DNA from 2 places in the Clostridium bornimense genome. Region 1 is predicted to be linked to the other one. Evidence: riboswitches for the same ligand, from Rfam matches in the RefSeq annotation. Region 1 holds a riboswitch; the other holds the start of a gene.

Evidence for each region. Region 1 has a riboswitch for S-adenosylmethionine ahead of CM240_RS09260 (O-acetylhomoserine aminocarboxypropyltransferase/cysteine synthase family protein). Riboswitches for the same ligand answer to the same signal wherever they lie in the genome.
Region 2: it holds a riboswitch for S-adenosylmethionine, as region 1 does, so the genes downstream of both, CM240_RS03625 (methionine ABC transporter ATP-binding protein) here and CM240_RS09260 (O-acetylhomoserine aminocarboxypropyltransferase/cysteine synthase family protein) in region 1, are expected to answer to the same signal.

Annotation. Positions count from the first base shown of each region.
Region 1 covers NZ_HG917868.1:2,056,388-2,064,423, forward strand. Annotated here, with positions in the region: gene CM240_RS09245 (oleate hydratase) at 1-769, opposite strand, end outside; gene CM240_RS09250 (Na+/H+ antiporter NhaC family protein) at 969-2,336, opposite strand; gene CM240_RS09255 (DedA family protein) at 2,570-3,214, opposite strand; gene CM240_RS09260 (O-acetylhomoserine aminocarboxypropyltransferase/cysteine synthase family protein) at 3,417-4,706, opposite strand; SAM riboswitch class I at 4,798-4,899, opposite strand; gene CM240_RS09265 (zinc ribbon domain-containing protein) at 5,123-5,542, shown strand; gene aat (leucyl/phenylalanyl-tRNA--protein transferase) at 5,900-6,556, opposite strand; gene CM240_RS09275 (hypothetical protein) at 6,590-7,102, opposite strand; gene CM240_RS09280 (CarD family transcriptional regulator) at 7,264-7,758, shown strand; gene CM240_RS09285 (outer membrane protein assembly factor BamB family protein) at 7,781-8,036, opposite strand, start outside.
Region 2 covers NZ_HG917868.1:802,199-810,234, forward strand. Annotated here, with positions in the region: gene CM240_RS03610 (triple tyrosine motif-containing protein) at 1-2,439, shown strand, start outside; gene CM240_RS17195 (FeoB-associated Cys-rich membrane protein) at 2,456-2,611, opposite strand; gene feoB (ferrous iron transport protein B) at 2,624-4,405, opposite strand; gene CM240_RS03620 (FeoA family protein) at 4,407-4,631, opposite strand; SAM riboswitch class I at 4,864-4,960, shown strand; gene CM240_RS03625 (methionine ABC transporter ATP-binding protein) at 5,095-6,069, shown strand; gene CM240_RS03630 (methionine ABC transporter permease) at 6,059-6,718, shown strand; gene CM240_RS03635 (MetQ/NlpA family ABC transporter substrate-binding protein) at 6,750-7,562, shown strand; gene CM240_RS03640 (ribonuclease H-like domain-containing protein) at 7,772-8,036, shown strand, end outside.

The DNA of each region.
Region 1 (8,036 bases):
ATTGATTGTATTGTGTACGTGTAACACCTTCTAAAGTTTCTATACGAGAAAATTCAAAAATCATACGATTCATATAACGTTTGAACTCAAATAAACTAGACCATTTTTGGAATGCAAAAGTTGTTTGCCACATGTACCAGAAATTAGTCTCAAAGAAATGAGGTGTATCTTTAAACCATTCTTCTATTGTCATATTGTCTAAGCTCTCTTCTGGTGTAATCATTAATTTACCTAGAGCCATACGATCTGCATTATTAAATCCCATAGAAGTTACATCTTGAATAACACCATATTTATCAACTAAACGTGCTTGTGCATGTGTTGGATGTAAATGATCAAAATTAAGTATTTCTTCTGTTACACTTTTCCCTGGCATATCTAATGATGGAACTGAAGAAAATAACTCCCAGAAGTTTTCGTAAGTCTCTTCATTTAACATTCTTCCACCACGACATATAAAGCCGTCTTCTGGATTTCCTGCTCCGTCATTACTTCCTCCTAAAATATGCATACCTTCTATTATATGAATATTTTCACCTTTAAAACTACAATCTCTTACAAGATATGCAGCTCCGGCAAGGGATGCTAATCCTCCACCAATAAAATAAACATGTCTATCGCCATGATCTTGGTATACAAACTTTGTTACTAATTTATCTGAATTTTCTTTTGCTTTTTTTGCCGCAACTGCTGCTACTGCAGTAGCAGCAGCTATAGCTCCAACTGTTAATAATACCTTCTTATTACCATTGTTTTTCTCTTTACCCATATAACCACCTTATACCTTTCAACTTATTGTTTTTCTTATTTATTATTATAGTTTAAAGCAATTCTATTGTAATTATACAAATATTATAATTTGTATAATTTTCTGTGTACTTTTTGTTAATTTAATATATCTTCTATATATAATTTTTTATAATAAAAAAAGTGGCAAATGCATTATTACAAATGCACTACCACTTTCATTACATTATTATTCCACAAACTAAAAACCCAACTAAACTAATAACTGCTGCCATTGCTGCATATGGAAATTGACTTAAAGCATGATCCATATTATCTATACTACAAGATGTTGATGTAAGTACTGTAGCATCAGAATAAAAACATGCATGACTGCCTAATGTTCCTCCAGATAATATCGCTGCCATTACAAGAATAGGATTAGCACCAAGTGAAAATCCTAGCGGTATTATTATTGGCACACAAACTGCTGGTATTCCCCAGTTACTTCCTGTTACAAAAGTTAATATAGCTACTACTATAAATGCAACTGCTGGGAAAATAGTACCATTTAGGTACGGTGTTACTGTTTCTATAACATATGCAGGAAGTCCAATATCATTTGCTGCTTGTTGCATAACAAAAGCCATAAACACAATTGCTATTGTTGGTATCATCCCTGCAAATCCTTCAATATATGTATCACAAAACTCTCCAAAAGACATCTTTTTTCTTGGAATATAAAGAAGTAAACATACTACTAATGATGATACTACTGCTATAAATAAGTCACCCCATATTATTGTTATAGCTATAAGTGTTCCTATAGGAAGTAAAAAATCGATAAGTTGACCTTCTCCTTCTCCATATTTATCTACTAAATCGTTATTAAATCTTTCACTTTTATTACTATAAACTTCACCATTTTTTTCTACTCTTTCATAAGCTACCTTCATTCTACCTAACTTTGGTATAACTCCTAAGATAAATAATGGTACTATTATTACTGAAATCCATGCATAAAAAGTAAATGGAATAACTCTTAAATAAGTAGCTATTTCACCACCAAAATTTAAATCTGGTATACCATTTTGCTTATAAAATACACTAGAATAGAAAATAGCCCAGGTTGAAAAAGGAAGTAAAACACAAATAGGCGCTCCTGTAGAATCAATTATGTACGCTAAAGATTCTCTTGGAATCTTCTTTTTATCTGATATTTTTTTCATACAAGCCCCTAGAGTCATTATATTTAAATATTCATCAATAAATATTAAAATTCCTAATATCCAAGTAGTTAACAATGTCTTTTTACTGGTATTACAATATCTTTCTAGCTTTCCTGCAAAACCTAATGTTCCTTTCGATTTAGCTAGTAGTGCAATTAAACTTCCAAATAATCCACAAACGATTAATACCCATTGATTATCAGCATCACCAGCTGCCTTAAAAAAGGCTTCCGACCACATTGGCGCAAAACTAGGGCCATAAATGATTACATATGTAGCAATCGTTCCTAACAATAACGCTTCTAAAGTTCTTTTAGTTATCAATGCAAATATGATAACTATTAACGCTGGTAAAACACTAAGTATACCATAATGATCCATATGTACTTCTCTCCCTTTTCATTAGTAAATTACGTTTACTTTATATTTTATCCAATATAGCCTTTTTAATTAATTTATTTATAACTACATCAATAATTTATAACTTTTAATTACTTATATTTTTAGACCAGATACGATTTTAACATATCATAAACTAATTGAAAACATAATTTAATAAATTAGTAAAGAATAAAATTTTTATACACTGAATCATAATATATTATTAGTATACCTTAGCTATTAACTTGATCTTTTGTACTATTCATATGCTTTATCACTTCTACTAAAACAGGCAATAATGAAATTAAAATAATTCCTATTGTAACTAAAGAAAAATTATTTTTTATTACTGGGATATTACCAAAAAAGAATCCTAAGGATAAAAATAAACTTACCCAAATAGTACCTCCAATAATATTGAAAACACCAAATTTCTTGTAGCACATCTTACCTATACCAGCTACAAATGGAGCAAATGTTCTTACTATAGGAACAAATCTTGCTAAAACTATAGCCTTAGAACCGTACTTTTCATAAAAGCTTTGCGCTTTATCTATATAACTCTTCTTAATAAACCTACTATTACTATTTACAAGTCTCTCACCTAATTTCTTTCCAATAAGATAATTAGTACCATCACCTAAAATAGCAGCTGAAAAAAATATTACTATTAATACAAGTATATTCATACCTGAAACCGCCGCTAAAGCACCACAGGCAAAAATAATAGAATCTCCTGGTAAAAAAGGTGTCACTACTAACCCTGTTTCACAAAAAATAATTAAAAATAACAGTACATATATAAGTACTCCATAGTTATCCATAATAACAGGTATATACCTATCAAAATGCAATAACTCTTCAATAAAATTCATCATATAAATTAGCACTCCTTAACATATTTTTACTAATTATAGCATTTTAATGTTAAGTTTATGTTAAATAATTCTAATCAATAAACATCTGTAAAATTTATATGCTTTATTTAAGAAGTTAAATTAAAAAAGGAGTTACTAAACGTAACCCCTTCTTTATAAAAATATACTCTATACAGAACAATCCATTATTTTATAGCATTTACTACTCACCAAATGCTTGTTTTAAGTCATCAATTATATCATCTATATGTTCAGTACCAATTGATAATCTAATAGTGTTTGGCTTAATTCCTGATTTTAAAAGTTCTTCTCCTTCTAATTGTGAGTGAGTTGTAGTAGCTGGATGAATAACAAGTGATTTTACATCTGCTACATTAGCAAGAAGTGAGAATATTTTAAGTCTATCTATAAACTCAGTAGCTTCTTTTTGTCCACCTTTGATTTCAAAAGTAAAAATTGAACCTCCTCCATTTGGGAAATATTTATCATATAATTCCTTTTGCTTTCCTGTTGCTAATGATGGATGGTTAACATTTTCTACCTTAGGATGATTCTTTAAAAATTCTACTACTTTTAAAGTATTTTCTACATGACGTTCAACTCTTAGTGATAATGTTTCTAATCCTTGTAATAATAAGAATGCATTAAATGGACTAATTGTTGCTCCTGTATCTCTTAGTAATATTGCACGTATTTTAGTTACATAAGCTGCTGCTCCTGCTGCTTTAGTAAACACTACTCCATGATAACTTGGGTTTGGCTCAGTAAGGCTTGGAAATTTACCTGATGCTTCCCAATCAAATTTTCCTGAATCAACAATTACACCACCTAGTGATGTTCCATGTCCACCAATGAACTTAGTTGCTGAATGAACCACTACATCTGCTCCATGTTCTATTGGTCTAAATAAATATGGTGTAGCAAATGTACTATCAACAATTAATGGTATACCATGTTTATGTGCAATTTCTGATAATGCATCAATATCTATTAAATTTGAATTTGGATTTCCAAGAGATTCAACAAATATGGCTCTTGTATTTTCTTGTATTGCTTCCTCAAAATTATTTACATCGTCTGGATCAACAAATGTAGTTGTTATTCCATACTCTGGTAGTGTGTTAAGAAGTAAATTATAAGTTCCCCCATATATAGTTGTAGCCGCAACTACATGTTGTCCTGCTGAAACTATATTTTGTATTGCATAAGTTATTGCTGCTGCTCCTGATGCTACTGCAAGTGCTGCTACTCCGCCTTCTAATGCTGCTACTCTTTCTTCAAATACCCCTTGAGTTGAGTTAGTAAGACGTCCATAAATATTTCCACCTTCAGCTAGTCCAAATCTTGCTGCTGCTTGAGCTGAATCCTTAAACACATAAGAAGTTGTTTGATATATAGGAACTGCTCTTGCCCCTGTTGCTGGATCCGGTTCTTCTTGTCCTGCATGAAGTTGTAATGTTTCAAACCTTAATTTTCTTTCTTGATTACTCATCTTAAATCGCCCCTTTTTATTTATCTAATATTTCTTTACTAATAAATAAAAAAATGTACCAGAGAGAATCTTCTAGTACTTTAGATACATCCTCTTATCTCTTAGCTATTGCTACAGGATTTAGCACCTATAGGTTTTCCCATTAGGTTGCCGGGTTTCATTGGGCCAGTCCCTCCACCACTCTTGATAAGAATACGAGCTTTTTATTTTCCTATAAAGCCCATATGTTTTATATGTTTTCTTTGTGATTATTATTATATTGTATTATTTTTACTATGTCAACATATTATTATAAGAAAATATCTTTTTTACAGGAATAATTTTTAAATTCATATTAACAATAAATTTAATTCTTTGAATCTTAATATATGATAAAATTATATATATTACATTTTATTAAGATCGGAGGATAATCAATGAATATTCTGTCAGGAACTTACGGCTTTGACCTGTTATCTATTTTTATTTTAATAATAAGTCTATTTTTTAACTTTGGAAAAATCCCTAGATTAATTAGCCTTATCCTTTGGGGAATAGTTGTATTTAGAGCATTTTCAAAAAATACTTATAAACGTTCACAAGAATTAAGTAAATTTACTACCTTTATCAACAATATATTAAGAAAATTTAATAGACAATTACCTTATATGACTAATGTCAGTCTAGAACTTATACCCCCAATGTTTACAAGACTTAAATATACTATAAATCAAAAGATTCAATATAAAATTGTCGCTTGTCCAAATTGTGGTCAAAAATTAAGATTACCTCGTAGAAAAGGTAAAATAATAGCTACTTGCAAGAGATGTCATAATGAATTCCGCTTAAGAACATAAAAAAGGATACTGTTACACATAGAAATCTACTTTGTGCAACAGTATCCTTTTTAGAATAAAGATATAGTTTTACCACTACTTAACTAGAACAGGTACTAATATAAACTTAAATCTTTATATATAATACTATACAAATATATATTCAACGCTTCATGAAAGTGCAACTTTCAGGAGCCCCCTGTATTGACTTATATATCAACTATAATCTAAATAAGAAACATAGTCTAACTTATAACATTTTACTCAACACTTGTAATCTAAGAAATTCCGCAGGAATTTCCTCTATACCTGTGTCTTGTGCCCTCATACCTGTGCCATATATCTGTGCCTTAATTTCCCTTAACTATTCCTTATTACTTACTCACTATCACCTATTCCTTTCTTTATCATTTCCTTAAAGGTATTCCACTCTACAAATTCTCCTCCCATACTTTCTAAATGACTAGTATACATCTGACAATCAATAAATTGAAATCCTTCTTCTTCTAACCTTTTAGCTAAAGTAATTAAAGCAACTTTTGAAGCATTAGATACTTTAGAAAACATACTCTCTCCAAAGAAACATTTTCCTATCTTAACACCATAAAGTCCTCCAACTAATTCTCCATCTTTATATGTCTCTACACTTGAAGCAAATCCATGATCAAATAAATTTATATAAGCTTCTTTCATATCATTATTAATCCATGTACCCTCTTTATCTTCTCTTAACTCCTTACAATTGCTTATTACCGCTGAAAAATCTTCATCAAATTTTACCTGAAAGCCACCGTTTCTTAATATCTTTTTCATAGACTTAGATATCTTTATTTTTTCTGGCTTTATAATAAATCTCTTTTTAGGACACCACCAAAGAATATCGTCATCTTCTCCATACCAAGGGAAAATGCCATTTACATAAGCTAAAATTAACCTCTCTATTGAAAGATCACCACCAACTGCTAACAATCCATCTTCATCAGCTAATTCTGGTGCAGGAAACACAATATCTTCATTTAACATATATACTGCCATAGTATCTTCCCCCTTTTCATTCTTCTGTGATAACTAGAAATTTAACGTATCATGACTTATTCCTGTAGCTATAAAAATAAGCAAACTAGAAAGTAAGTTATTATTAGCATTCCTAATAGCTTTTTCATCTCTATCTTCTCCTGTCATCGATGAAACTACTTGAAGTTCTTCAAAGTTTATTTCAAGAAATACTCCTGTAGCATATAAAAATAGCTTATTTGCTATTCTTGGAGCATCACTGAAATCTGGTGCATTCTCCATATAATTTGTACCATTAATCTCATCTAATAGTCTTCCTCTTGAGTCATAAAGATAATTTATATTCATAAATATAGCTAAAACAATAATATATATTGTATTTATTGATAAATTTAATACACCTAGTTGTCTTATAAGTTCAGAGTCTGGATAACTTATATCACTATTAGATGACGTACTTCCTTCCTTATCTTCTGAATTTTCAATATCAATACCATCTCTATCTATCTCTTCACTATTTATATCATTACCTTTATATCTCATAAAATTATATCTATTTACACCCATTCATATACCTCTATTATATATCTATCTTGCTATTATTCAATATATGTTATATACTACCAAACTGTTTTTATTTAGTAGTAGCTTGTCCAAATTAGCCTTATTATAAATTATATGTTAAAATAATAATGATAACAAAATATAATGTAAAAGAGGTAATGAATTTGTACAATAAAGGTGATAAAATTGTCTTTCCTAATCAGGGAGTGGGGATAATCGATGATATAGAACCAAGAGAATTTCAAGATACTATGCAAGATTATTATGACATTCATTTAGTAAATAGCACATTAAAATTAATGTTACCCTGCAATCGTATGGAAGTTTCCAATGCACGATTAGTTTCCGATTCACAAACTCTAGATAAGTATTTAAACAATTTAGATTACTTTCTGGATAATGGGTGCCACTCTACGAATATAGATTCAAAACAACGAATCAAAGACAATAAAAGCAAACTTAGTTCTGGAACTTTAAAAGATTATTTTGAAGTAATACTAGAACTTACACATATACAAAATGATTCTAAATTAAATTCTAGTGAAAAACAAATACTATATAATGCTCGCAAAATTTTAGTTGATGAAATAAGTCTTAGTAAAAATTTAACTACCATTGAAGCCACTTCTCTATTAGATAATTCTCTTGCAGGAATTTAAAAAAATAGATAGAGATTTTGCTCTACCTATTTTTATCTTCAATATTTTTCTTCTTACTACTTAAATACAAAACTACTATTCCCGAAATTAATATAATAATGGCTATTACTGCTATAAGCTCTTTTCCTATTCCACCAGTTTTAGATAACTCTTTATTGCTATTATTACTATCTTTATTATCTGTAATATCATCTTCTGTTAATATAATTCCTGCTGCTAATTCTTCAATTTTACCTTTAGCTTCCTCAACTTTACTAAAGTTATCAACATATTTCCTA
Region 2 (8,036 bases), 1.3 Mb from region 1:
GAGCCAAAAGCAACAATTTCACAAGAAGGAGGAAGCTTTATTGATTCCTTAACTTTAACATTAGGATATACTAATGCAACATCAGGTACTTATAGTATTGATGGTGGAGCAAAGAAAACATATTCTAATGGAGAAAAAATTACAATTGGTAAGGATAAAGAAGTAGGAGAAACAGTAAAAGTTACATTAACAGCTACAGATGGAACAAAAACTTCAGATCCAGTAACTTATACTTTTAAGAAAAAGGATCCAAATGAAAGAAATATAGCATATATGGAAAAGCCATCATCATGGCCTAATGCTTATGCATATGTTTATAATGATGATCCTACAGCAGCTACAGTAAAAGAAAATGCTAAATGGCCAGGATTACCTATGACAAAAGGTGATGATGGAATATATTATTATGAAATGCCAGAAGACTATAGTAATGCAAGAATAATATTTACTGATGGAACTAAGGAAGGTAATAAATATCCAACTGGAATAGATACTCCAGGATTAACCGTTGAAGGATCTATGATTTATAAAGATGGATCATGGGAGCCTTATGATAATCCAAATAAGAAACCAACAGTTTCTATATCACAATCTGGAGGAGAGTTTGTAGACAAGTTGACATTAACATTAGGATATACTAATGCTACATCAGCAGTTTATTATATAGATGGTGTAAAAAAAGGAGCTTATACTAATGGTGAAAAAATTACTATAGGTGAAGATAGTAACGTTGGAGACACTATAACAGTAAAATTGGTAGCAACAAATGGAAATAATAAAGCGGAAGAAGAATACAAATTTAAAAAGGTTAAAGGAAATGAAGAACTTTCTTTAGATAGTATAACAACTAATTTAGCATCACCACAATTAGAAGGTAGTACAATTAAAATTACTGCAAATGCATCAGGTGGTGTTGGAGATCTTCTTTATAGATTTGAAATAGATGGAGAAGTAGTACAAGAATATTCTGATAAAAGCACTTATACATGGAAGCCGGATACTAAGGGAGATTACAATATTAAAGTTACTGTAAAAGATGAAGATGGAAATAGAGATTATGATTCTATAACTTATACAATAAAAAAGAAAACAATCAATTTATCAATAGATAGTTTTACAGTAAGTTCCAAGTCTGTAAAGGTAGGAGAAACAGTAAAATTATCAGCAAGTGCATCTGGTGGAAGTGGAACAGTACAATATAAATTTGTAGCTAGAAAAGATAGTAAGGAAACAGTAATAAGAGATTATTCAACTACTAAGACAGCAACTTGGACACCATCAGTTGCAGGAGACTATGAATTATTAGTTTACGTTAAAGATAGTGATGGAAATAGTGATTCAGATAGTGCAAGTTGTACAGTAGAAGAATCAGATGAAGACATAGTGATAACAACAGATAAGGCATCACCACAAGTAACTGGAACTTCAATAAAGATAACTGCAAAGGCTAATAATGCAAAAGAATATAGATTTTCTATATATGAATCTAATAGTGGATGGAGTACGTTAAGAGAATATGGAACATCAAATACAGTAACATGGACACCAAAATCATCAGGAAATTATAAAATATGGGTTGATGTGAAGGATTCAAAAGGTAATGTTATTTATGGAAAAATGAATTATGTTGTAAAAGGAAAAACTGTAAGAGTAGAAGAAACAAATACAAATATCAAGTATACAGGAAGTTGGAAGACAGTAAATGGAGATAAATACAGTGGAAGTACTATAAAGACAACAAGCCAAAGTGGAGCAAAGGCAGAATTTACATTTACAGGAACATCAATAAGCTTAATAGGACCAAAGGATAATACAAGAGGAATAGCAAAAGTAACAATAGATGGAACAGTATATACAGTAGATATGTATAGTAGCACATCACAACCAAGAGTATATATGTTCCAGAAGAAGGGATTATCATCAGGAAAGCATACAATAACCATAGAGTATACAGGGTTATCAATGACAAGTGATGCAAATGCAACAATGGGCTTTGATGGAGTGGATATAATAGATGGAGATATTGTAGAGACTGAAACAAAGCCAATAACAAAGAGAATAGAAGAAGATAATGAAAAGATAAGTTATAGCGGCAAGTGGAATATATTAGAGTATAAAGACTATAGCAAAGGAAAAGCGCTAGGAACAAATATAAAAGGATCAAAAGCAACATTTAAGTTTACAGGAACAGGAATAAGCATAATAGCATCAAAAAAATCTAATAGAGGAATAGCAAAAGTAACAATAGATGGGAAAGTATATAATGTAGACATGTATAGTAATAATTTTGTACCAAGGACATATGTATATTCAGATAAGAACTTATCATCAGGAACACACACAATAACAATAGAGTATACAGGAAGTGCTAATAGTTCAGCAACAGGAAATATTATAAGTATTGATGGTTTTGACATAATTAATGGAGATATAATTTAAAAAAAATAATACTGGCTTATTTTAAGCCAGTATTACTTTTATCATCTTTTTTATATGCAGGGCATTTAGATGAACAATTTTTACAGTGACATCCCGATTTGCTTTTTTTTATATTAGAATAAAGAAGATATATAGCTAATAATATTATCAAAGCACCTATAACTATTTCCATAAAATATCCTCCTTAGAATATTGCAGATCCAATATTAAAAATTATAAAACTTGCAATCCAAGCTACAACAAATTGAAATATTACTGAGAAGGTAGCAAATTTACCTCCGAATTCTTTTTTCATAGCACCAATAACAGATATACAAGGAGTATAAAGAAGTACAAATACTAAAAAGGAGTAAGAGGAAACAGCTGTGAAATGTGATGGTAAAACACTAGATAGCTGTTGCCCAGCACCATAAATTACACCCATTGTGCCTAATATAACTTCTTTAGCCATTATACCAGTTATAAGAGAAACAGAACTTTGCCAATCTCCAAATCCAAGAGGAGTAAAAATAGGTGCAATAAATTTTCCTATATAAGCAAGAAAAGAGTCATTAATATTATCATTGCTTATATATCCTGTTAAATTAAAAGAAGACAGAATCCAAATCAGTACAGACATTGAGAAAATTAAAGTTCCAGCTTTTTTTATAAATCCAGAAGCTTTCTCTAAAGTGTTACGACAAAGATTTTTTATGTTTGGAATTTGATATCTAGGTATTTCGATAACTAACGGTTCATCATCATTTTTAAATGAAGTCTTAGAAAGTAAAATTCCCATTAAAAAAGCTACAAATATACCTAGTAAGTACAATGAAAAAATAATTTCTGTTTCATAACCAAAGAAAAATACACTAGCAAACAATGTGTAAACAGGTAAACGGGCATTACAACTTATAAATGGTACTAAAAGTGCAGAAAGTTTTCTATCTTTTTCACTTTCTAGAGTTCTAGATGACATTACAGCAGGAACAGAGCATCCAAATCCTATAATAAAAGGAATAAAAGCTTTGCCTGATAATCCCATACTTCGCATCAATTTATCCATTATAAAAGCGGTTCTAGCCATATAGCCACTATCTTCCAAAGCTGATATTCCTAAGAATAAACAAAGGATAACAGGAAGAAAAACAATAACTTGACCTACACCTCCAATAATTCCATCTACAATAAGTGAAGAAAACCAAGGTGAAGAATCTTTTAGTAAATTAGATAAATAAGGAATAAGGTTGTTTTCCATAATATCTCCTAAAAGATCAGAAAGTGGTTGTCCTACCCATGAGAAAGTAAGTTTAAAAATTAAAAATAAAAGTAAGAAGAATATAGGAAAAGCTAAAAATCTATTTAGTACAATAGAATCTAAAATTTTAGTCCATTTATCTTCATCGTTACTTCCTAAAGAGATAGTTGAATCTTTTAGAATTCTATCTATATATTTGTAAGTTTCAGCTTCTGAGGTAAAGTTATATTTAGAGGAAGTAGATAAACTACTAAAATCTTCAGATTCGAGAAGTTTTATAACTTTATTTAAAGTTTTTGAGTTAGTGGCAGAAATAGGAACTATATATAAATCTAAATTAGCTTCTAGCTTTGCTAAATCATAATTGATACCTTTTTCTTCAGCAATATCCATCATATTTAGTAATAGTATAATAGGCTTGTTGAATTTTTTTAATTCTGTAGTAAGATACAAATTTCTTGATAAATTTGATGCATCTACAATATTTAAGATTACATCGACTTCTTCTGTTTCAAGGAAAGTTTTAGCAACTTTTTCTTCATTAGAATAAGTATCCATTGCATAAATTCCGGGCAAGTCTACAATTTTAATATTTTTATTTAAAAAACCTTCTTTTTTTTCGACGGTTACCCCAGCCCAGTTGCCAACTTTATAATTGGAACCTGTTAAAGTGTTGAATAGTGTAGTTTTACCAACGTTGGGATTACCGATTAGTGCGGCTGTTAACATTTTATGCCTCCTTGATGAATATATTTTTAGCATCTTTTTTTCTTAAGGCTAAATCAAACCCTCTAAAATTAACTATTATAGGATCTCCTAGTGGAGCTTTTCTTTTAATTTTTATTTCTGTTCCTTCTAGGCAACCTAAAGCATTTAATCTTTTTACTAGTTTTTTATCACAGTCTATTTTTGTGATTAAGGCTGGTTGTCCTAATTTTAGCTCTATTAAACTCATATATTCCTCCTAATTTAAAGTTTATGTAAAAAATATAAGAATATGAACAATAAAATATTATTGGTCATGAAAATTATTCTCAACCGTATAATAGCATAATTGAATATTTTTCTCAATTATATTATATGTAGGACAAATATAATTTGCAATGTCACAATAGAATAATTAAAAAATAAAGGTGTTGACAATATTAAATCATCAAAATATAATGTATATAACATAATTAAATATTGACTTATCAAGAGAGGCGGAGGGAATGGCCCGATGAAGCCCAGCAACCTGAGAAATTAAGGTGCTAAATCCATCAGTATTAAGCTGAAAGATGAGGAAGATCGTATAAAAACTCGAGTTTTCCTCGAGTTTTATTTATTTCTATGAAGATTGCTAATTTAGTTAAATGATGATGAATAGAAAACCTAGTATAGTAATAGGAATTATGTATAAGGTATTTGGAGGAAATATTATGATTGAAATAAAAAACTTAACTAAAAGTTTTGGCGATGTATCAGTTTTAAAAGACATTAATCTAACTATAAATAAAGGTGAAATATATGGATTAGTTGGACAAAGTGGGGCAGGAAAATCAACATTATTAAGATGTATAAATAGACTGGAGACTTATAATGATGGATCGTTAAAGGTTGAAGGAAAAGAAGTTAAAGAGTTTTCAGAGAAAGAGATAAGAAATTTTAGAAAAAATCTAGGAATGATATTTCAACATTTTTCATTATTAGAGAGAAAGACAGTATATGAAAATGTTGCACTTCCTATGGAATGTTGGGGATATCCTAAAGGTAAGATAGAGGCTAGAGTAAATGAATTATTGAAAATAGTAAATTTAAAAGAAAAAAAGAAATCAAAACCAAGAGAACTAAGTGGAGGGCAAAAGCAAAGAGTAGCAATAGCTAGAGCATTAGCATTAGAACCGAATGTATTACTTTGTGATGAAGCTACATCAGCTCTAGATCCTAGAACGACAAAATCTATATTAAAGTTATTAAGAGAAATAAATGAGAAATTAGGTATAACTATAGTAGTTGTTACTCATCAAATGGAAGTTGTAAGAGAAGTTTGTAACAAGGTGGCTATTCTAGAAAAAGGTGAAATTGCAGCTGAAGGATATGTTGAGGAATTATTTTTACATCAGCCTAAAGCTTTAAAGAGTTTACTAGGAGAAGCAGAAGATGAGTTATTACCTGAAGAAGGAACTAATATAAGGATAGTATTTCCAAAAGAGAGTTCTGAAGGATCAGTAATAACATCAATGGCAAGAGAGTTAGATATAGATTTTTCTATAGTTGGAGGTAAACTAGAGAAATTTAGAGATGATGTATTAGGAGCATTGATTATTAATATTGATAAAGACAATATTAATAGAGTTAAAAACTATTTAGATAGTAAGAAGGTAGTATGGGAGGTAATAACTAATGACAGATAATTTTCCGTTATTTTTACAGCAAATATTGTTACCAGCATTAAAAGATACATTATATATGGTTATAACATCAACAATATTAGCATCAATAATAGGATTTGTTCTTGCAATAATATTATTTGTTACTGATAAGGATGGATTAAGACCTAATAGGTATATATATAAAATTTTAGATATAGTAATTAATATTTTAAGAAGTTTTCCTTTTATTATATTAATAGTAGCAATAATACCTTTTACTAGATTTATTGTTGGGAGAAGTATTGGAGAAACGGCAGCTATTGTCCCACTTACTATAGCATCAGCACCGTTTATTGCAAGAATAATTGAATCAGCACTTAAGGAAGTTGATAAAGGACTTATAGAAGCAGCTAAATCTTTTGGTGCATCTAATATGCAAATTATATTTAAGGTAGTTGTAAAAGAGGCTATGCCATCAATAATATCTGGAATAACACTTTCAATAATATCAATAATTGGATATTCAGCTATGGCTGGTGCAGTTGGGGCAAATGGTTTAGGTAAAGTTGCTATAACATATGGATATACTAGATTTGATAACAAAGTAATGTTCTATACCGTTGTAGTATTAATAATAGTTGTTCAATTAATACAAACTGTGGGGAATGTTTTATATAAAAAATTAAAATAATATTATTGTGAGGAAAAGGAGAGATTGAATTATGAAATTAAAAAAGCTAATAGCATTATCATTAACAGCAATAGTTGCATTATCATTAACAGCTTGTGGAAGTGAAGAAAAAGCTGCAGATGATGGAAATAAGACTAAAATTGTTGTGGGGGCGTCACCAGTACCTCATGCAGAAATTTTAGAAGAAGCAAAGTCAATTTTAAAAGAAAAGGGATATGAGTTAGAAATAAAAACTTTTGATGACTATGTACTTCCTAATACAGCAACAGAAGAAGGAAGTCTAGATGCAAACTTCTTTCAACATACACCATACTTAGAAACTTTTAATGAGGAACAAAAAACACATTTAATAGCAGGTGCTAAAATACACATCGAACCAATGGGAGCATATTCAAGTAAAATAAAAGATGTGTCAGAACTTAAAGATGGAGCTACTATATCTATACCTAATGACGGATCTAATGGAGGAAGAGCACTAAAACTATTAGAATCAAAAGGGCTCATTGAACTTAAAGATACAGAGATTCCTTCTGTATTAGATATAACAGAAAATCCTAAAAATTTAAAAATTGTTGAAATGCAAGCTGAACAATTACCGGTTTCACTACAAGATGTAGATTTATCAATTATAAATACTAATTTTGCAATACAAGCAAATTTAAATCCACTAAAAGATGCTTTATTTATTGAAGGAAATGATTCACCATATGCTAATATATTAGTTACAAAAGAAGGAAACGAAAATACTGAATGGTTTAAGGCATTAGAAGAAGCATTAACTTCAGATAAAATTAAGAGTTTTATTGAAGAAAAGTACAATGGAAGTATTGTACCAGCATTTTAAATAATAAATTTTAGTAAAAAGCTATCACATAGGAGCTGTCGCAAGAACGATTAAATTTCGTAAGCGGCAGCTTTTTTTATCAGTGCACAATGATTGAGAATTGTGAAATGTGAATTGAGAATTAGCATTTAGTATTTAGTAGTATTTAATTTTTGCTAATATGGATATATAATATAATGTATGAATAAAAACCATGAGAAGGTGAATTAATGCTAATAAGAGAGACGGTAATTCCTATTGATGAGATAAATGAAGAGTTATTATTAGAAGTTAATGGAGAAAAGAAGTTATATAAAAAATCTATATATTTAGATTTAGAACATTATGTATATAAAGTACCTATATGCGTTGGAGTTTTTGGAATTGGGTATTTAGATGAAGAGAATAATGAATTTAGAGTAGTACAGTATATGCTTGAAAATAGACAAGATGTAAGAGTGGTATTACATAAAGGAAAAGAGTTATTAGAAAAGT